DNA from 3 places in the Kitasatospora sp. NPDC004289 genome. Region 2 is predicted to be linked to each of the others. Evidence: riboswitches for the same ligand, from Rfam matches in the RefSeq annotation. Region 2 holds a riboswitch; each other region holds the start of a gene.
The links. Region 2 has a riboswitch for cyclic di-AMP ahead of ACWEPF_RS29105 (M23 family metallopeptidase). Riboswitches for the same ligand answer to the same signal wherever they lie in the genome.
Positions count from the first base shown of each region.

Region 1: another riboswitch for cyclic di-AMP. It lies ahead of ACWEPF_RS29940 (transglycosylase family protein); the one in region 2 lies ahead of ACWEPF_RS29105 (M23 family metallopeptidase).
Region 3: another riboswitch for cyclic di-AMP. It lies ahead of ACWEPF_RS21740 (M23 family metallopeptidase); the one in region 2 lies ahead of ACWEPF_RS29105 (M23 family metallopeptidase).

Region 1 is NZ_JBSGEL010000057.1:16,387-23,055, reverse strand. Features, by position in the region: gene ACWEPF_RS29945 (hypothetical protein) at 1-1,878, opposite strand, end outside; cyclic di-AMP (ydaO/yuaA leader) riboswitch at 2,070-2,270, shown strand; gene ACWEPF_RS29940 (transglycosylase family protein) at 2,257-3,408, shown strand; gene ACWEPF_RS29935 (hypothetical protein) at 3,475-3,678, shown strand; gene ACWEPF_RS29930 (LacI family DNA-binding transcriptional regulator) at 3,730-4,779, opposite strand; gene ACWEPF_RS29925 (glycoside hydrolase family 13 protein) at 4,781-6,496, opposite strand; gene ACWEPF_RS29920 (sugar ABC transporter permease) at 6,604-6,669, opposite strand, start outside.
Region 2 is NZ_JBSGEL010000053.1:27,756-34,424, reverse strand. Features, by position in the region: gene ACWEPF_RS29120 (sensor domain-containing protein) at 2-703, opposite strand; gene ACWEPF_RS29115 (GNAT family N-acetyltransferase) at 814-1,392, opposite strand; gene ACWEPF_RS29110 (hypothetical protein) at 1,468-2,343, shown strand; gene ACWEPF_RS29105 (M23 family metallopeptidase) at 2,403-3,248, opposite strand; cyclic di-AMP (ydaO/yuaA leader) riboswitch at 3,261-3,417, opposite strand; gene ACWEPF_RS29100 (YiaA/YiaB family inner membrane protein) at 3,630-3,920, shown strand; gene ACWEPF_RS29095 (tautomerase family protein) at 3,967-4,164, opposite strand; gene ACWEPF_RS29090 (alpha/beta fold hydrolase) at 4,256-5,077, shown strand; gene ACWEPF_RS29085 (TetR/AcrR family transcriptional regulator) at 5,077-5,649, shown strand; gene ACWEPF_RS29080 (hypothetical protein) at 5,774-5,980, shown strand; gene ACWEPF_RS29075 (PP2C family protein-serine/threonine phosphatase) at 6,080-6,669, shown strand, end outside.
Region 3 is NZ_JBSGEL010000031.1:54,053-60,721, reverse strand. Features, by position in the region: gene ACWEPF_RS21755 (PP2C family protein-serine/threonine phosphatase) at 1-968, shown strand, start outside; gene ACWEPF_RS21750 (hypothetical protein) at 1,298-1,492, shown strand; gene ACWEPF_RS21745 (DUF6348 family protein) at 1,556-2,284, opposite strand; cyclic di-AMP (ydaO/yuaA leader) riboswitch at 2,654-2,803, shown strand; gene ACWEPF_RS21740 (M23 family metallopeptidase) at 2,806-3,831, shown strand; tRNA gene ACWEPF_RS21735 (tRNA-Gly) at 3,900-3,970, opposite strand; tRNA gene ACWEPF_RS21730 (tRNA-Pro) at 4,156-4,229, shown strand; gene tig (trigger factor) at 4,557-5,918, shown strand; gene ACWEPF_RS21720 (ATP-dependent Clp protease proteolytic subunit) at 6,139-6,669, shown strand, end outside.

The DNA of each region.
Region 1 (6,669 bases), on a different contig from region 2:
CTCCGGCGCCCCGCCGTCCACCGCGCGCAGCGCGACCCCGGCCTTCCGGTATCCCCTCAACGTGCTGCGCGTCACCTGGACGGTCTCGCCGGGGAGTTGGTGGAGCGCGGTGGAGACGGCGTAGTCCGACTGCCCGGCCGCGTCGATCAGCAGGCCGTCGAAGACGGTGCCCTTGTCCCGGCCGAGCGCGTGGATCGCCACTCCGCCGGCCGCGTTGCCGTACAGGACGGTTCCGTTGTAGTCGAAGTCGTTCAGGTAGGCGCCGTGCTCGATGCCCCAGCCGCCGTTGTGGTAGGCCACGAACTGGCCGACGGTGTGGTGGAATTCGGCGTTCAGCCAGACGAAGATGCCGTTCTCCAGGTTGTTGTGGGCCAGGCAGCGCTCGAAGGTCCACACCCCTTCGCTGGTCTCCGGCCACTCGTAGCCGGAGGCGCCGTTGGCGCCCTGGACGCCGACCGCCACGCAGTCCCGCGCCACCCCGCCCTTGCCCGCGCCGAGGCTGAAGCCCGTCAGCCGGTAGCCGCGCGGGTTGGGGTCGAACTGGGTGCGGGAGGCCACGCAGGCGTCGTAGGTGATGTCGTGCGAGGGCCCCTGGGGGGTGCGGGTGTCCAGCGGACCGTCCCACCAGTAGGCGTCCTCCCAGGTCTGGTGGGCGATGCAGGAGCGGAAGGTGATGCCGTGGCAGTTGTGCGGCACGAAGGCGTGGCTGCCGGTGTCGCGCACCACCACGCCCTCCACCACGGTGCCCCGGGTGGTGTCGCCGAGCATGTGGAAGTGCAGCCCGTACCGGCCGAGCACCGGCTCGGTGACGGGCTTGCCGGCCCACTTCTCCTTGCCGGCCGACCTCGGGCCCATCCAGCGCAGCGCGGCGTAGCGGACGTCGGCCCGCTGGTTGCTGGTGATGTGGACGTGGGCCCGGCCCTTCTCGGTGCCCTCGACCCGGACGTTGCGGGTCAGGTTGAGCACCTCGGCGCCGACGCTCACCCCGCCGCCGGTGGTGACCTTGGGGTGGGCGTACTTGAGCGGGCCGTCCAGGCTGACGGTGGATCCGTTGACGGCGGTGACGGTGCGGTGGTCGTAGCGCTCGGAGAAGCCCTCGGCGTCGGGCGTCCCGGTCGGGGTGACGGCGAGCTCGTCGCCGACCTGCCAGCCGGCCGGGGCGGCGGCCAGCCGGATGCTGGTGTCGCCGGCCTTCAGCGGGCCGGCCGCACGGACCCAGGCGGTGCGCTGGGCGCCCGCCAGGCGGAGCCGGCCGGAGCCGGTGACCCAGAGGCCGGTGTCGCTCTCCACCAGGGCCATCCCGCCGCCCTGGAAGCGTCCCTCGTCGACCGCGGGGAAGCGGACGGCGTGGACGGTGGCGGCGTTCGACGGGGCGAGGGTGAGCGCGCCGCGGACCTCGACGTTGCCGTGCGAGGTGAGCGAAACCGGACGATCCGGGGCAAAGGTGAGCGAACCTGACGGTTCGACCAGGAGCGAACCCACCGTCACGTCGCCGTCCAGCAGCACGTGGTCGGTGATCCGCACCGCCGCGCCGGGGCGGGGCGCGGCGCCGCCGCTCCAGCCGGCCGGGTCGGACCAGCTCCGCGGCCGCACCGTCTCGGAGGGCGAGGGGGAGGCCGACTCGGTGGCCGAGGCGGAGGCGGACGGGGTGTCAGAGGCACTCGGAGAGGCACCGTGCGAGTGCGAAGCTTCCGTCGGTGGCGGTGGCTTCGCCGCCGAGGGGGCGTCAGGACCGCTGCCGCTGCGCCGCACCACCTCCTCCACCCCGACCGCCGCCAGGGCGGTGCCGATCGCCAGGCCGATGAGGAGCTTCCGGCGACTGACCTTTGCCGATCCGTTGTCCGCCGGGCCCGGCTGGGGCCCTCTCGCGTGCCGCATGACCCGAAGCATAGGCAAATCCCTTTGCTCGCAAGGAATTTGAACAGAATCGATCGGAATCGACATCCGGATCGACAGCTTCCGGTTCATGAAGAGTCGGTAAAGAAACCATGATCAGCATCACAGGGGTTTGCGGTTTCAACTTAACTCTGCCTAACGTGACGCCCTGTTCGTGACCACACGGACCCAGCCCCTCCGGAACGCCGAATCCTGCCGCCGGACGGGTCGGCAGCTCATCAGCACCGCGGCAGGGGCGGGGGAACCACAGGTAAGTCGCCTGGTTTTGGTCATGTATGACCGATTTCAGGCTTGGGGTGAAGCCGCGCTCAGGCACGGCCGGGCAACTCCAGCCCGAATCCGACAGCTCACCTCGCAGGCGTGGGAGAGGAACGCGTCTTCGTGCTGTCCAGCACCACTTCCAAGCGTGCCCGCCGACTCATCGCCGCCACCGGCGTCGTGGGCATCGGCCTCACCATCCCGACCCTCACCGCCGGCACCGCCTCGGCCGCCCCCGTCTCCGTGTGGGACAAGGTCGCCGCGTGCGAGTCCACCAACGACTGGTCGATCAACACCGGCAACGGCTTCTACGGCGGCCTGCAGTTCACCTCCAGCACCTGGGCCGAGTTCGGCGGCAAGCAGTACGCGCCGCAGGCCAACCAGGCCACCAAGGCGCAGCAGATCGCGGTCGCCGAGAAGGTGCTCGCCTCCCAGGGCCCCGGCGCCTGGCCGGTCTGCTCCGTCAAGGCGGGCCTGACCAAGGGCGGCGCCGCCGCCCAGGTCGACACCTCCTCGACCACCACCGCGGCCCCGAAGGCGGAGGCCCCCAAGGCCGCCGAGCAGCCCGCCGCCCAGCCGGCCGCGCAGCCCGCCGCCGCCAAGAGCTACACCGTGGTGGCCGGTGACTGGCTCTCCACCATCGCCCAGCAGCAGAACGTCGAGGGCGGCTGGGAGAAGCTCTACGAGCTGAACAAGGCTCAGCTCACCGAGGGCCCGGACATGATCTACCCGGGCCAGCAGCTGGTCCTGGGCAACGTCGCCCAGGCCGCCCCGGCTCCGGCTCCGGCCCCCAAGTCGACCGCCCCGCAGTCGGGTTCGGCCTCCACCGGCACCACCACCAAGGCGAAGAAGTCCGCCGCCGCAGCCGCCGAGCAGACCGCGACCGTCGCGACCGGCTCCAAGGCCGCCGCGATCAACTTCGCGCTCTCCAAGGTCGGCCAGGCCTACGTCTACGGCGGCAGCAGCAACGGCGGCTGGGACTGCTCCGGCCTGACCCAGGCGGCCTTCCGCCAGGCCGGGATCTCCCTGCCGCGGGTGGCCAACGACCAGGCGGACGCCGCCACCCGGGTCTCGCTGGACAACCTCCAGGCGGGCGACCTGCTGTTCTGGTCCAACAACGGCGCCAACTCCGGCGTCTACCACGTCGCCATCTACCTGGGCGGCGGCAAGTACGTCGAGGCGGCCAACCCCCGCGCCGGCGTGAAGACCGAGACCATCGCCAACTGGGCCCCCGACTTCGCGGGCCGCGTCTGACGACGGCATGAAGCCGTGCCCCCGGAGACCTGGTCGGCTCCGGGGGCACGGCCGTATCCTGCCGCCATGGCCAAGGTCAACGTCTCCCTGGAAGCCGACTTCGCGATCGAGCTGATGCTCCTCGCCGGCACCAAGAACCCGCAGGACGCCGTCGAGCTGATCCTGCGCGACTACCTCGCGCGCTCGCGCCGCACCGAGGCGCGGACCGGCGACGCCGCCGACGAGGCCCGCCTCACCGAACCCAAGGGCGGTGTCGTCCAGGAGGGCTGACAGCACGGAGGGGCCCGGGGTCACGACGACCCCGGGCCCCTCGCGCGCGTCCTAACGCCCGTGCTGGCGCGGGCCGGTGGAGCCGCGCATGACCAGCTCGGGCTGGAACATGAACTCACCGCGCTGCGAGCCGCTGCCGTTGACCTCCTCCAGCAGGGCGTCGACGGCGGCGGTGGCCATCGCCTCGACCGGCTGGCGGACGGTGGTGAGCGGCGGCTCGGTGAAGGCGATCAGCGGCGAGTCGTCGAAACCGACCACCGAGACGTCCTTCGGTACCGCCATCCCGCGCTGGCGGACCGCCCGGATCGCGCCGAGCGCCATCAGGTCGCTGCCGCAGACGATCGCGGTGCAGCCCTTGTCCAGCAGGGCGTTGGCCGCGGCGTGCCCGCCCTCCACGCTGAACAGCGTGTGGTGGACGTACTCGGCGGCCTGGTCCGGGCCGAGGCCGAGGTACTCGCCGACCGCGGCGGTGAAGCCCTCGATCTTGCGCAGCACCGGCACGTAGCGCCGCTGACCGACCGCCAGGCCGATCTTCTCGTGGCCGAGTTCGACCAGGTGCTGGACGGCCATCCACATCGCGGCCCGGTCGTCCGGCGAGATGAACGGCGCGGCGATCTTCTCGCTGTAGCCGTTGATCAGCACGAACGGCACCTGGCGGCCGGTCAGCTTGGCATACCGGTCGTGGTCGGCGGTGGAGTCGGCGTGCAGGCCGGAGACGAAGACGATGCCCGCCACGCCCCGGTCGACCAGCATCTCCACCAGTTCGTCCTCGGTGGAGCCGCCCGGGGTCTGGGTGCAGAGCACCGGCGTGAAGCCGTGCCGGCTCAGCACCTGCTCGATCACCTGGGCCAGGGCGGGGAAGATCGGGTTGCTCAGCTCCGGCGTGATCAGGCCGATCAGGCCGGCGCTGCGCTGGCGCAGCCTGGTGGGCCGCTCGTACCCGAGCACGTCGAGTGCGGCCAGCACCGTCTGACGGGTCGTCGCGGAGACGCCCGCCTTGCCGTTGAGGACGCGGCTGACGGTGGCCTCGCTGACCCCCGCCTGCGCCGCGATGTCCGAGAGTCGCGCCGTAGTCACGATCCCAGAGCCTATTGCAACCATGTCAGACCGCCCACCAGATGGTGCTGTCCGCCGGGAGGACCGTCTCGCCCTCCACCGCGACGGCCTCGGTGGAGGAGAGCAGGATACGGCCGGGAGCGGCGATCCGGACCGGCTCGGAGCCGGTGTTCACGGTGCAGACGAAGGAACCGCGGCGGAAGGAGAGCAGGTGCTCGCCGGTCTCCAGCCACTCCACCGACTCGCCGGCGCCGAGGTCCGGGTGGGAGCGACGGATCGTCAGGGCGGAGCGGTAGAGCTCCAGGGTGGAGGTCGGGTCGCCGGTCTGGACCTCGACGCTGAGCCCGGCCCAGCTGTCGGGCTGCGGCAGCCAGCTGGGGCCGCCGGCGGTCGGGCCGAAGCCGTAGGGGGCCTCGGTGCCGGACCACGGGATCGGCACCCGGCAGCCGTCGCGGAAGCCGTCCTGGCCCTCCGCGCGGAAGAAGGACGGGTCCTGGCGGACCTCGTCGGGCAGGTCGGTGACGTCCGGCAGGCCGAGCTCCTCGCCCTGGTAGACGTAGGCGGAGCCGGGCAGGGCGAGCATCAGCAGGGAGGCGGCGCGGGCCCGGCGCAGGCCCAGCTCGCGGTCGCCGGGGGTGCGGATCTGGGTGCCCAGGCCCGGCTCGTTGGCGAAGCGGGTGGCGTGCCGGGTGACGTCGTGGTTGGAGAGCACCCAGGTGGTCGGGGCGTCGACCGGGCGCATCGAGTCCAGCGAGAGGTCGATCACCTCGCGCAGCTCGGCGGCGTCCCAGGAGGTGCCCAGGTACTGGAAGTTGAAGGCCTGGTGCAGCTCGTCCGGGCGGACGTAGTTGGCGGTGCGCTGGACGGTCGGGGTCCAGGCCTCGGCGACGCCGATCCGCTGGCCCGGGTACTCGTCCAGGATCCGGCGCCAGGCGCGGTAGATGGCGTGCACGCCGTCCTGGTCGAAGAACGGCATCACGTCGTTGCCGAGCAGCTTGAGCTGGTCGTGGGCGCCGAGGTCGGGCAGGCCGGGGGCCTTCACCATGCCGTGCGCGACGTCGATCCGGAAGCCGTCCACGCCCATGTCCAGCCAGAACCGCAGGATCGAGCGGAACTCGTCGGCGACGGCCGGGTTCTCCCAGTTGAAGTCCGGCTGCTCGGGGGCGAAGAGGTGCAGGTACCAGTCGCCGGGGGTGCCGTCGGGGTCGACGGTGCGGGTCCAGGCCGGGCCGCCGAAGATGGACTCCCAGTCGTTGGGCGGCAGTTCGCCGTCCGCGCCCTTGCCCGGCTTGAAGTGGTAGCGGTCCCGCAGCGGCGAGCCGGGGCCCTCGCGCAGGGCGCGCTGGAACCACTCGTGCTGGTCCGAGGAGTGGTTGGGGACCAGGTCCACGATGATCCGCAGGCCCAGCTCGTGCGCGTCCCGGATCAGGCCGTCGGCGTCCAGCAGGGTGCCGAACATCGGGTCCACCGCGCGGTAGTCGGCCACGTCGTAGCCGGCGTCGGCCTGCGGGGAGGCGTAGAAGGGGGAGAGCCAGACCGCGTCCACCCCGAGGTCCCGCAGGTACGGGAGCCGGCTGCGCACGCCCGGCAGGTCGCCCATGCCGTCGCCGTTGGAGTCGGCGAAGCTGCGGGGGTACACCTGGTAGATGACCGCGTCCCGCCACCAGCCTCTGCCGGCGGCACCGTTCGCAGCGGAGGAGTCGGCGTCGGACTCGGCGGCGGGGGCGGCGGGCCGGGAGGTGTCGGCCAGGTTCTGGGTCATGGACAGTCATCCCTTGGGGACTCGGTGGCGGCCCGGCCGCCCGGTCGGGGCGGCCGGTTCGCGGCAACAGGCAGGTGCGGGGGCGGTTTTGACGGTACGTCAGGCCGTCAGGACTTCGCGGCGCCGGCGGTCAGACCGGTCACGAGGTGACGCTGTACCAGGTAGAAGACCAG
Region 2 (6,669 bases):
TTCACCTGCAGAGGGTGCGGATGGCGAGGCGGGAGATGTTGGTGAGGCCGCGGACCAGGGGCGGGGTGAGGAAGACGAAGACGAAGCCGAGGAAGGAGACGCCGAGGATCTGCCAGTTGGAGGTCAGGTAGTACTCGTGGTGGACCCCGGCGTCGGTGGTGAAGTCGTAGAGCTGGTAGCCGGGCCAGTCGGTGTAGCGGGCGAAGACCCACTGGTAGGCGGGGAAGGCGGCGAGGACCCAGCCGACGGTGAGGGTGACCACCGGGAGCACGAAGGCGACGATCGACCAGGGCAGCATCAGGAACTGGTAGAGCGCGGCCCGCCAGCCGAGGCCGTCGGAGAGGCGGGCGGTGACGCCGCCCCAGAAGCCGGGGCGGCTCCGGCGGACCGGCTCCGGGTCGCCGACCTCGGTGTCGAGGAGGGTGCGGGCGCGGTGCCGCTCCAGCGCGGCGAAGCCGCGGCCGCCGGCGGTGAGGGCGGCCAGGACCGGGAGGCCGAGGACGGTGACCAGGAGGCCCAGGCCGGCGGAGAACAGGGCCACGGTGAAGGCGAAGCCGAGGACCGCGAGCGGGAGCGCGGTGAGCAGGAAGCCCAGTTCGCGGTAGGGGACGGCACTGAACGGCGCCCGCCAGAAGCCGGGGCGGGCCGGGCCGTCCGTCCGGCCGCCGTACCGCGCCGCGTAGGTGTGGGTCTGACTGGTCATCACCGGCTCCTCGTCCGCTTCCTGCCGCTCCTGGCTCACGCTCCTACGGTCGCAGGGCGGTGCGGGGCGGCGGAATGAGGTCCGCCGGTGCGTGGGGGGTGGGGTTCTCCCTACCCCCGGGCGGGGACGGGGCCGGGCCACTCGTCGTCGAGGAGGGAGTACTGGTCGGAGTCGCACCAGCGGCCGCCGACCCTCAGGTCCCGGCGGACGCGGCCCTCCAGGCGGAAGCCGGCCCGCAGGAGGAGCCGGGCGGAGGCGGTGTTGGCGGGGTCGACCCGGGCGGCCAGGCGGGCGAGTCCGAGGGTGCGGAAGGCCAGGGTGCAGAGCAGCTCGGTGACCTCGCCGCCGTGGCCGCGGCCCCAGGTGTCGCGGCGCAGCGCGTAGCCGATCGAGGCGGCGTGGGCGGACTCCACGGTGAGGACGGCGCTGCCGATCAGCGGGGCGGTCTCCGGGGGGCCGTCGGCGTGGCGGGTGACGGCCAGTCGGTAGCCGGTGCGGGGGTGTTCCTCGGACAGGTCGAGGGCGAGGGCCAGCTGGTCGGCGCAGGTGTCGAGGTCGGCCGGTTCGAAGGCGAGGTGGCGGACGGTCTCGGGGTCGCCGTAGACGGCGTGCAGCGCGGCCGCCTCCTCGGGCGTGCCGTGCAGTTCGCGCAGGGCGAGCCGGGGGCCGGTGAGCCGGACGGGGGTCATGCCTCACGACCCTACGCGGGGCGGCGGCCCGGCGCCCCGGCGTCCCGACGGTCCGTCACCGGATACCGTACGAGGGTGAACCACGAGGACCTCCTGCTCAGCCCCCGTACCCGCGCCGGCGACCTGGTCGACTGGGCCGCCGAACAGGGCCGGCCGCCGGTGCCGGAGCCCGCGCTGCAGACCGTGCTCACCCTGCTGGAGCTGGGCGACGGCCGGATGCACGACGGCTTCCCCGAGCTGACCTCCGCGGTGCTGGAACAACTGCTGTACGAGCGGCTCTACCTGTACGTCCAGCCGGAGTCCGAGCCGGAGGCGTACGGCAGGGCGGTCGAGCTGCTGATCGACCATCAGCGGGCCACCAAGCGGCTGAACGCCAAGCGGCAGGAGAAGCTGCACGCGGAGGCCGAGTGGCAGGGCGAGCTGCTCTGCGGCCTGCTGCGCCAGCCGCACCTGGTGACCTGGCCGCGGCTGTACGCGCTGCTGCTGCGGGCGGACGGGGTGGACACGGCGGACGAGGGCGCGGTGCGGGCCTGGTTGGACGGGTTCCGCGAGCTGACGCCGGAGCAGCGGGCCGAGGCGTACGGGGCCCTGGCCGGGCTGGACGAGGTCGGCTCGGACGGCGGGTGGGGGCCGACCCGGGTGATCTCCGTCGGGATGGCGACGGACGGGGCGCGGATGCTGCTGGAGAACCGGCTGATGCAGCGCTCCTACCGGAACCTCGCGGGGCTGAACGCGCTCGGGCTGCCGATGCCCGAGGAACTCTCGGGGGACTTCGACGCGTTCGAGGCGGCGGTGGCCGAGGAGGCGCTGCGCCTGTGCGGCGAGTGGACGGTGCCGGGGCTGGCCGCCCTGCTGGTGCACGAGTACCCGGACCTGGCTCCGGAGCCGGGGCACGAGGAGATCGAGGCGTACCTGACGGCCCAGGGGTACGAGGAGCAGGAGCAGGACTGACCGGACCGGGGCTGACGGACCGGGCCCGCGGCCGGGGAGGCGGCGGGCCCGACGGGGTGTCAGGGGTTGAGGCCGTGGGCCTGGAGCCAGGTCAGCGGGTCGACCGGGGTGGCGCCGGCGGGGCGGACCTCGAGGTGGAGGTGGGGGCCGGTGACGTTGCCGGTGGCGCCGACCTTGCCGAGCACGGTGCCGGGGGCGACCTGGCCGGAGGCGACGGTGATCGAGGAGAGGTGGCAGTACCAGAGCTCGGTGCCGTCGGGCAGGGTCTGGATCACCCGGTAGCCGTACGCGCCGGACCAGCCGGCCGAACTGACGGTGCCTCCGGCGACGGCGACCACGGGGGTGCCGGTGGCGGCGGCGAAGTCCAGGCCGGTGTGCAGGTGGGACCAGTAGGAGCCGGACTGCCCGTAGTGCGCGGTGAGCTGGTACCCGCTGGTGGGGAGGGTGAAGTCGGCCGCCCGGGCCGCCTTCGCGGCGGCGGCCTCGGCGGCGGCGAGCTCCTCGGCCTGGGCGCTGCGCTTGGCCTCGGCCTCCTGCGCGGCGGCCAGCCGGGCCGTCTCCTCCGCGGTGGTGCGCTGGCCGTCGGCCTGCTGCTGGATGCGGGCGGCGAGGGCCAGCCCGGGGTCGGCGGAGAGCGGACGCTCCCCGTCGGTGCGGTCCGCGTCGGCCTGGTCGGCGGTGGCGACGGCGGGCGGGGCGGGAGCGGCGGCGGCCGGGACGGCGGTCGCGAGGCCGGTGGCGCCGAGCGAGGCGGCCATGGCGGTGACGCCGAGCAGCGGGCCGGAGGAGCGGGTCTGACGGGGCATCCGATGCCGGGCCGCCTCCTGCGGGAGGGGGTGGTCGAGCAGCTGGGTGGTGCCGTTGCCGTCGTGCCGGGGGTGTGCCTGGGTGTGCGTCGACGCCACGGAGGCGCGCTCCTTTCCTTCCTTCGCGCCTACCGGGTTAGCTGACGGGTTCGGAGCAGGAAGGTCTCCTACGGCCGGGTGGTGCCCGGCCGATTCACCCCAAGGAACGTGGTTCCCCGGCTCCCTGACCCTCCCGTGGGAGGGCCGTGGGATTAGGCGACGGCGCACGGTGCCGTTCGGGTACGGCGTTGCCGACCGCGCTGCGTTATCAAACGTTAATCCTAGGAGCCCATGATTCCAAGCGCCTTGAGTGGTGCAGTCCATCTCTTTCCGGCACACCGCGGGCCGGGGCCGCCGGGCCGGGTACTCAGCCCCCCGCACCGGCCGGGATTGAGCACCCGTACTCAGGTGCGGCGCAAGGGAGTTGGCCATCCTGGGAGCATGACCGCAGCCACCCAGCCCCGGACCACCAACGCCTACTACGCCCAGGCCGTGCTCTCCTTCGCGCTGGCCACCGCCGCCCTCGCCCTGGGTGTCCTGTACCTGCCGGTGAACGCCTGGATGCGGGCGTTCCTCGCGGTCGGCCTGCTCTGGGAGATCACCTCGGCATTCACCCTCGCGAAGGTGATCCGGGACCGCCAGGAGGAGGGGGAGATCACCACCCGGGTCGACCAGGCCCGGCTGGAGAAGCTCCTCGCCGAGCACGACCCGTTCCGGGTGGACGCGCCCTGACCTCCCCGGCCGGCCCCCCGACCGGACTCCCCCGCCTGACCGGCCGTCAGCCCTTGGCGCGCTTGGCCGCGAAGGTCTCGCCGCCCGAGGACCAGTTCTCGGCCGGGACCTCCTCGATCGCCACCCAGATGTTCTCCGGACTCACGCCGGTGATCCGGGCGTAGGTCGCGGTGAGCTCGCGGGCGATCTCCGCCCGCTGCTCCTCGCTCCGGCCGGACAGCTGCTTGACGTTGATGAACGGCATGACGCCCCTTCCGCATTCGGACTTCTCCGGTCCGCACGCTAGCACCGCCGTGCCCATTGACGGCTAAGGCTATTAGCCTTAGCTTTGAGGCATGACGACGCTGACGCACCCCGAGACCCGGTACCTCGACCTCCCCGGCGGCCGGCTGGCCTACGACGACACCCCGGGCACCGGCCTGCCGGTGGTCCTGCTCCCCGGCATGCTCGACTCCCGCACGGTCTACCGGTACCTGCGCCCGCTGCTGGCCGCGGCCGGCCACCGGGTGATCACCCTCGACCTGCGCGGCTTCGGCGAGTCCTCGGTCGACTGGGACGACTACTCCCCCGCCGCCCTGGCCGGCGACGTGCTGGCCCTGCTCGACCACCTCGGCGTCGAGCGCGCCGCGCTGGCCGGGAACTCCTACACCGGCGCCACCGTGGTCAGGGCCGCCGCCGACGCCCCGGAGCGGATCGCCGGGATCGCCCTGATCGACGCCTTCGTGGAGAACCTGCCGCCGACGGCCGCCCAGCGCGCCCTGCTCAAGGCCTTGGGCCTGGCCCTGGTGCACGTCCCCGCCTTCTGGGGCCTCTACCTGGACAAGGCCTACCCGGGCGCCAAGCCCGCCGACTTCGCCGCGTACAAGGCGGCCTCGGTCGCCGCCCTGCGCACCCCCGGCCGCAAGAAGGCCACCCGGGGCTACGTCACCGGCGACTCCTCCCCCGTGGGCTGGACGGCGGGGGTCCGCTGCCCCGCACTCGTCCTGATGGGCGGCCAGGACCCGGACTTCCCGGACCCGGAGGCGGTGGCCGACCGCCAGACGGCGGCCCTGACGGCCCGTAAGGTGATGATCGACGGTGCCGGGCACTACCCGATGGCGGAGTACCCGCAGGCCACCGCCGACGCCCTGCTCCCCTTCCTGCACGAGGTTCGCTGATGCCCAGGGTCGGACTCACCCCCGCCGGCGTGGTGGACCACGCCGTGGAGCTGATCGACGCCCAGGGGCCCGACGCCCTCACCCTCGCCTCGGTCGCCGCCCGCGCGGGCGTCGCCACCCCCTCGCTCTACAAGCACGTCCCCGGCGGCCTGGCCGAGCTGCGCCGGCTGGTCGCCGTCCGGGTCACCGAGGAGCTGGCCGAGCGGCTGGCCGCGGCGGTCCGGGGGCTCGGCCGGGACTCGGCCGCCACCGCGCTGCTCGGCGCCTACCTCGACTACGCCGACCGGTACCCGCGCCGCTACGCCGCCCTCCCGCAGGCCCCCCAGGACGACCCCGAACTCACCGCCGCGGCCGCCCGCCTGGTCGGCGTGATCCTCACCGTCCTGGACGGCTACGGGCTGACCGGCGAGGAGGCGGTGCACGCCGCCCGCGCGGTCCGTTCGACGGCGCACGGCTTCGCCTCGCTGGCCGCCGCCGGAGCGTTCCGGCTGAGCGCCGAACTGACGGTGACTCGGGAGCGGCTGATCGGGGTAGTGGTCGAGGGGCTGCGGAACTGGCCGACGGGGGGTTAGATACCAGTTCACGGGAACGGTATCCGTTCGGGTGGTTTTCGATACCGAACCGTCGCCGAGGCCGGGTGACACTGACAGCCTTCCGGTACGTACCCGTACCGACACCAGTCCGAAGGACGTGCGCATGACGCAGACCACGCCCGCCGCCCGGCCCGCCACCGGGCTGGTCCCGGCGCAGCGCACCCCCCTCGCCGGCTCCGGCCGCACCCCGGCCGCCGCGCCCACCGTCTCCACCGGGCGCCGCCTGCTGGCCATCGCGCTCGGCATCCGCTCGCTGCGCAGCGTCCCGGCCCGCCGGCAGGAGTCCTACGGCGAGTGCGACGGGCAGTAGTCCGGCCGCCGGTAGGCCCGTTGGCCCAGGCCGGCGGGTGCCGCACGGGGTTCCTGCCTAGAGTGGCCTGACGGAAGGTCAGCCACCGGCGGAGGTCAGGTGCCCGCAGTCACCACGATCGGCCGCCGCCTCGCGGACCGGCTGCGGCGCGGGCCCGGCGGGCGCTGGGCCAGCCAGCTCCTGGACGGGGACCCGTCCGCCGAGAAGGCCGCGCTCGGCCTGCTCTCGGTGCTCGCCCTGCTGCTCGCCCTGCTGGCCGTGGTCTTCCCGACCGGCTGCCCGCCGTCCGCACTGGTGCTGCCGGTGATCCTCGGCGGCTTCCTGCTCCACACCCGCCGTCAGCTGGCCCTGCTGGTCCCGGTCGCGCTCGGCCTGGGCGCCTGCTTCCTCTGGCGCGAACCGCTCGGCCTCACCCCCGGCTCCACCTGGGTGGTGATCGTCTCCGCGCTGACCGTGCTGCTGACCTCGCGTCACCGCAGCCGGCTCGGGCTCCGCGGCACCCGGGGCGACGCCATGCTGCTCGAACTCTCCGAGCGGACCACCGCGCTCGGGCGCCTCCCGGGCCGGCTGCTCGACTGGCGCTTCCATCAGGCGCTGGCGCCGGTCTCCGGCACCTTCTTCTCCGGGGACTTCCTGCTCGCCTCGCACCGGCCGGAGCAGGACCTGCTGGAGGTGGTGCTGGTGGACGT
Region 3 (6,669 bases), on a different contig from region 2:
TGGCCGGGGCGCTGCTGCTGCGGCCGGGCACCCTGGTGCTGCTCTACGCGGCCGCCGCGCTCGGGCTCTCCACCGAGTCGCTGATCCACACCGGGGAGCGGGTGGCCAGCGACCACCCGGACACCTACGTCTTCGGCGTGACCCCCGGTGCCGCGCTGGTGGTCGGTGCGGTCGGGGTGGCCGGTCTGCTGCTCGCCCAGTTCCGCAGCCGGGTCGGGGTGCCCTGGCGGGGCGGCGGCTCGATGCTGTTCGACCTGCGCGAGCGGCTGCGGGTGCAGAGCCGGGTGCCCCCGCTGCCCGAGGGCTGGTCGGCGGACATGGCGCTGCGCCCGGCCGGCGGCCAGTCCTTCTCGGGCGACTTCGTGGTGGCGGCCCGCACCGGGCCGGGCCGCCGGGTGCTGGAGGTGGTGCTGGCGGACGTCTCCGGCAAGGGCATGGACGCCGGTTCGCGCGCCCTGCTGCTCTCCGGTGCGTTCGGCGGCCTGCTGGGCTCGCTCCCGGCGCACGAGTTCCTGCCCGCGGCCAACGGCTACCTGCTCCGCCAGGACTGGGACGAGGGCTTCGCCACCGCCGTCCACCTGGTGCTCGACCTGGACACCGGCGAGTACGAGCTGCTCTCGGCCGGCCACCTGCCCGGCATGCAGCGGCACGCCGGCACCGGCCGCTGGGACGTGATGGAGGCCCCCGAGGGCGGGCTGCTCGGGGTGTACGACGGCGCCAAGTTCGAGGGCGTGCGCGGCCGGTTGGACCGCGGCGACGTGCTGATGCTCTGCACCGACGGCATGGTGGAGGTGCCCGGCCGTGACCTCACCGAGGGCATGGACCGGCTGATGGGCGAGGCGGACCGGCTGGTCGGGGGCGCCCCGTTCGCCCAACTCGGCGGCCGCGGCTCGGCGGTGAAGCTCATCGAGTCGGTGGCCAAGGACGTCAACGACGACCGCGCGGTCCTGCTGCTCTGGCGGGGCTGACCGACTGTCAAGTCCCGACGCCGATCTTCGGCCATTCCTGGGGCATAGTCCGGAAAGTGGATCTAGGACCGCCCGGAGCCGCCAAGTGCCAGTTGGGGCGGCCCTGCCGACGGACCGTCAGGCCTGCTCGGCTATCGTCTCGGTCGGCGGAAATTCGTCTCACATCGCAGGATCTTCGGGGCCTGCTCACGGCAAGTCCTTTACGCAGTCCGCACGAACGACCACACTGAGTCCGGGTGGGACGGTCGGTTCTCGGGGGGTCCGGGGGATTGCTCGGGGGATTGGGCCCGCCACGAAACTCGCTACGTAGAAAGAGGAAGTGAGTCCGGGTGGCCTTCTCCGTCTCAGCCCTGGTCCTGTTCGGCATCATCTGCGTGATCTTCATCCGCAACAAGCAGTTGAAGACCAGCCATGCCATCATCGCCGCGCTCTTCGGCTTCATGCTGAGCCAGTCCACGGCGGCCAAGCCGATCCAGGACTTCCTCAGCCAGCTCGCGCAGACCATCTCCTCGGTCGCCAGCTGAGCAGCCGCCACCCCGGCCAGCCCGGCCGGGAGGCGTCCGGTCGCGGGCCCGCCTGACGGTGGGTCAGCGCCGTCCCCGCCACCAGCGCGCGAGTCTTCCGCGCGGTGGTGCGGGCGCCGCCGCGCGCTCCGGCGGTGCCTCGGGCTCGGGCGCGAACACCAGGAACAGCCGCGCCCAGCAGAGCCGTTCGCCGCGCGGCCAGTCCTGTGCGCGCAGGGCCCGCGAGGCCGCGCTGCTGACCCGGCCGTTCACCCGCACCTCGGCCACGTCGTGGCCGGCCTTGCCGCCGAAGAACAGCTTCACGCCGTTGACCTGGCCGGGCACCAGCTCCGGCAGCACGGCGGCGGCCAGCGCGGGGGAGGAGTGCTGCTCCGCGAGCCAGTCGGCGAGCAGCTCCGAGCCGGTGCCGAAGGTGGCCGCCGGGCTCTGCACCACCCGCCAGCCGGGGAACTCGGGAGTGCTGAACGCGTGCCCGCCGTCCAGGAGTTGGAGCACGGCGGTGGCGGTGGTGCCGGCCCAGATCATCACCGCGTTGTCGAGCTGCTCGGCGTCGTCGCCGCCGAAGCCCGCCGCGCAGTCCCAGACCACCGGACCGTCGCCCCGGCCGAGCTGGAGGACGTAGCCGAGGTCGACGTGGCCGGTGGTGCCCCGCTCGGCGTGGTCGCGGACCGCCACGGCGGTGGTGCCGGGCCCCCGGACCACCGCACCGTCCACGGTGAACTCCAGGCCCAGGCGGGCCATCTCGCGGACCACTCCGCGTCGGATGACGGCCAGCCGCTCCTCGTGGGGCACGGGCGGATCTCCTCGGTGCCGCCCGGACGGCGGCGCTCTGTTCTCGAACGGGAACCTCGAACGGCGAGCGTATCGGCCTGGCGTGACCGGTGTCACGGCGCCTGCCGACGGAGCGCGCAGGGCCGTACCCGGACCGTCGCATTCGACACCCTGCGTGCACGGAGGATCGGCCCAGGGTCAGCGATCATGGCCGCCAAGGGCCGAAGTCCCCGGCCCGGAGTGACTTTGGTCCCGCCCGATCGTCGTTGATCGTTCAACCCGGGGTTGCCAGCGGCCGGGGCGATGGGCTTAGCTGCGGATCCAGTCCGGCGGATCGACCGGACGGGCCCACCGGGTGGAACGCCGAGTCCTGCCACCATCCGGAGCCTCGAACAAGCACAGCCATGGCAGGAGTGGGGGACCCACAGGTAAGTCGCCGTACCGGTACGCCGGTCCGGCTAGGGGTGAAGCCGCGCCAGCGGCCGGGCATCTCCAGCCCGAACCCGACAGCTCACCTCACAGGCGTCGGAGAGGAAAGCCCCATGGGCAAGCACCGTCGCGTCCAGCTGTCCCGTCTGACCCGCATCGCGGTCGCCACCGGTGTGGTCGGCGCCGCGTTCGCCGTCCCGGTCAGCGCCGCCAGCGCGCACCAGAGCCACACCCCGGCCGCCGCCCCCGAGGCCGCCGCCGTCACCGCCGTGGTGGCCGAGTCCGCCCCGGCCGCCGCGCCCGCCCAGGCTCCGGCCGCCGCCCCGGCCGCCGAGGCCAAGGCCTACCAGGTCGTCAGCGGCGACACCCTCTCGAAGATCGCCTCCGCCCAGCAGGTCGAGGGCGGCTGGCAGAAGCTCTACCAGGACAACCGGTCCGTCATCGGCGGCAACCCGAACCTGATCTACCCGGGCCAGAACCTCTCGCTCGCGGGTACGGCAGCGGTCGCCGCCCCGGCGCCGGCCCAGACCCCGGCCCCGCAGCAGCAGTCCAAGAGCACCGAGTCCGCGGACACCACCAAGGCCTCGCGCTCCAAGGCCTCCACCCCGGCCCCGAAGGCCGCGACCCCCAAGGCCGCCGCCCCGCAGGCCGCGGCTCCGAAGGCCGCCGCGCCCAAGGCCGCCGCCCCGAAGGCCGCCGCGCCCAAGGCTGAGACCTCCACCACCGTCGCCTCCGGCGGTTACGTGGCCCCGGTCAGCGGCGGCACCTCCACCGCGTACCACGCCTCCGGCTCCAGCTGGTCCAGCGGCTACCACACCGGTGTGGACTTCCGCGCCTCCACCGGCACCAGTGTGAAGGCCATCACCTCGGGCACCGTGGTCAAGGCCGGCAACGGCGGCGCCTACGGCAACGAGGTCGTCATCCGTCACGCGGACGGCAAGTACTCCGAGTACGCCCACCTCTCCTCGATCGGCGTCTCGGCCGGCCAGACCGTCTCGGCCGGCCAGCAGATCGGCCTCTCGGGTGCCACCGGCAACGTGACCGGCCCGCACCTGCACTTCGAGGTCCGCACCGGCGCCTCCTACGGCTCCGACGTCGACCCGGTCGCGTACCTGCGCGCCCACGGCGTCAACGTCTGAGAAGACTGAGACGACGTCAGAAAGGCTCCGGCCCCCGGTCAGTGACCGGGGGCCGGAGCCTTTCGCGGAGCGGGTGACGAGAATCGAACTCGCGTGACCAGTTTGGAAGACTGGGGCTCTACCATTGAGCTACACCCGCACAGGACGCCCCGTGGCCGCGTGCTGCGGTCCCGAGGACAGGGTCAGCGTACCTGGTCGGGTCGCCTGCTCGCACACCGCTTTGACGCTCCGGCACGTCGGGGCCGCCCGCCGGGACCGTCAACGGCCGCCCGTGGGAACGGCCGTGGGGGTGTGGGGTGGCGTGTACGCTTCCTCTCGGCACCACGGGGTGTGGCGCAGTTTGGTAGCGCGTCCGCTTTGGGAGCGGAAGGCCGTCGGTTCGAATCCGGCCACCCCGACAGTGCGGCAGGGTCTCGTCCGAAGGCGGGGCCCTGTTGGCGTCCCGGGGGCCGTCCGGGGGTCCTCGCGCGGGGTCCCGTCATCCGTGTGGCAGCACCCTGGCGTCCGCCTTTCGTGCTACCGGTAGGATGGGCGGCTGGCGGTAGTCCCTGCGCAGATCCGTGCAGGTCAACCGCCCGAGGGCGAGGAGTCAAGCTCACCGTCCACCCCCTTGTACGGGAGATGCAGCTCCAACCGCCCATCGCCCGTCTCGCCCGCACCGCGCCCGGCCCGCCGGCCGGCAACGGCGGAGACAACCTGACCGCAAGCCCATAGGAGACCCAACCGTGAAGAGCGCCGTCGAGACTCTGAACCCGACCCGGGTTCGACTCACCGTCGAGGTGCCTTTCGAGGAGCTCAAGCCGAGCCTCGACGCGGCCTACAAGAAGATCAACTCGCAGGTCTCTGTCCCGGGCTTCCGCAAGGGCAAGATTCCGGCCAAGGTGATCGACCAGCGCTTCGGTCGCGCCGCCGTGCTGGAGGAGGCCGTCAACGACGCGCTGCCGCGCTTCTACACGCAGGCCGTCGACGAGGGCAAGATCGAGGTCCTCGGCCAGCCCGAGATCACCGACATCCAGGGCGTCGAGAACCTGGCCGACGGTGGTGACCTCACCTTCGTGGCCGAGGTCGACGTCCGCCCGGAGATCACCCTGCCCGACTTCGCCGGCATCGAGGTGACCGTCGACCCGATCGTGGTCGAGGACGCCGACGTGGAGAAGTCCCTGGAGCAGCTGCGCGAGCGCTTCTCCTCGGTCAAGGACGTCGAGCGCGCCGCCGCCGAGGGCGACGTCGTGATCGTCGACCTGGAGGCCAAGGTCGACGGTGAGGTGCCGGAGGACGGCACCGCCACCGGCGTCAGCTACGAGATCGGCTCGGGCCGCCTGCTGGACGGCATCGACGAGGCCGTCGTCGGCCTCTCGGCCGGCGAGACCAAGACCTTCACCACCGAGCTCAAGGGCGGCACCCAGGCCGGCAAGAGCTCCGAGGTGACCGTCACCGTCACCACCGTCCAGGAGAAGGAACTCCCGGAGCTGGACGACGAGTTCGCGCAGCTGGCGAGCGAGTTCGACACCCTGGAGGACCTGAAGGCCGACTCCCGCAAGCGCCTGGAGCGCATGCGTGAGTTCGACCAGGCCACCCAGGCCCAGGAGCGGGTCCTCGACGAGCTGCTGAAGCTGGTCGAGATGGAGTACCCGGAGAAGCTCCTCAAGGACGAGGTCGAGACCCGCAAGCACAACCTCGAGCACCACCAGCTCGAGCCGATGGGCCTCACCCTCGAGACCTACCTCGCCACCCAGGACAAGTCCCTCGAGGACTACTCCAAGGAGACCGAGGAGCAGGCCAAGAAGGGCATCAAGACCCAGTTCGTGCTCGACGAGATCGTCGACAAGGAGAAGCTGGGCGTCAACCAGGACGAGCTCACCGAGCACCTGGTCCGCCGCGCGGCCGGCTCCGGCATGACCCCGGACCAGTTCGCCCAGCAGGTCGTCCAGGCCAACCAGGTCCCGCTGCTGGTCGGCGAGGTCGCCCGGGGCAAGGCGCTGGCCCTGGTCGTCGAGCAGGCCAAGGTCACCGACACCAACGGTGAGGTCGTCTCCTTCGAGGACGACGAGGAGACCGAGGAGTCGGCGGAGACCACCGAGGCCTGAGCCTCCGGCGCTTCCCGCACCACGGTCTGACCCACGGTCAGAGAACGGCCCGGACACCCCGTCAGGGGGGTCCGGGCCGTTCCCGTAACCGCTTCCGGACCCTGCGCTCACAGCGAACAGTTCCGCGCGGGGGATTCGGAGGAGGGGCCTGCGCGTTAGGGTCCATAGACAGCGACAATTCGACTGAGCAGGTGGCTAAGTGACGTTCCCGCAGATGCAGATGCCTGGCCTGATGGCGCCGCACGCCGCCGCTGGTGACGTGCTCGGCGGCCTGGGGGACCAGGTCTACAACCGGCTGCTCAACGAGCGCATCATCTTCCTCGGCCAGCAGGTCGACGACGACATCGCCAACAAGATCACCGCCCAGCTCCTCCTCCTGGCCGCGGACCCGGAGAAGGACATCTACCTGTACATCAACTCGCCGGGCGGCTCGATCACGGCGGGCATGGCGATCTACGACACCATGCAGTACATCAAGAACGACGTGGTCACCATCGCGATGGGCATGGCGGCCTCGATGGGCCAGTTCCTGCTGACGGCCGGTGCCAAGGGCAAGCGCTTCTCGCTGCCGAACGCCAACATCCTGATGCACCAGCCCTCGGCCGGCCTCGGCGGCTCCGCCACCGACATCAAGATCCAGGCCGAGCAGCTGCTCCGCACCAAGAAGCGGATGTCCGAGCTGATCGCCGCGCACAGCGGCCAGTCCTTCGAGCGGGTCACCGCGGACTCCGACCGGGACCGCTGGTTCACC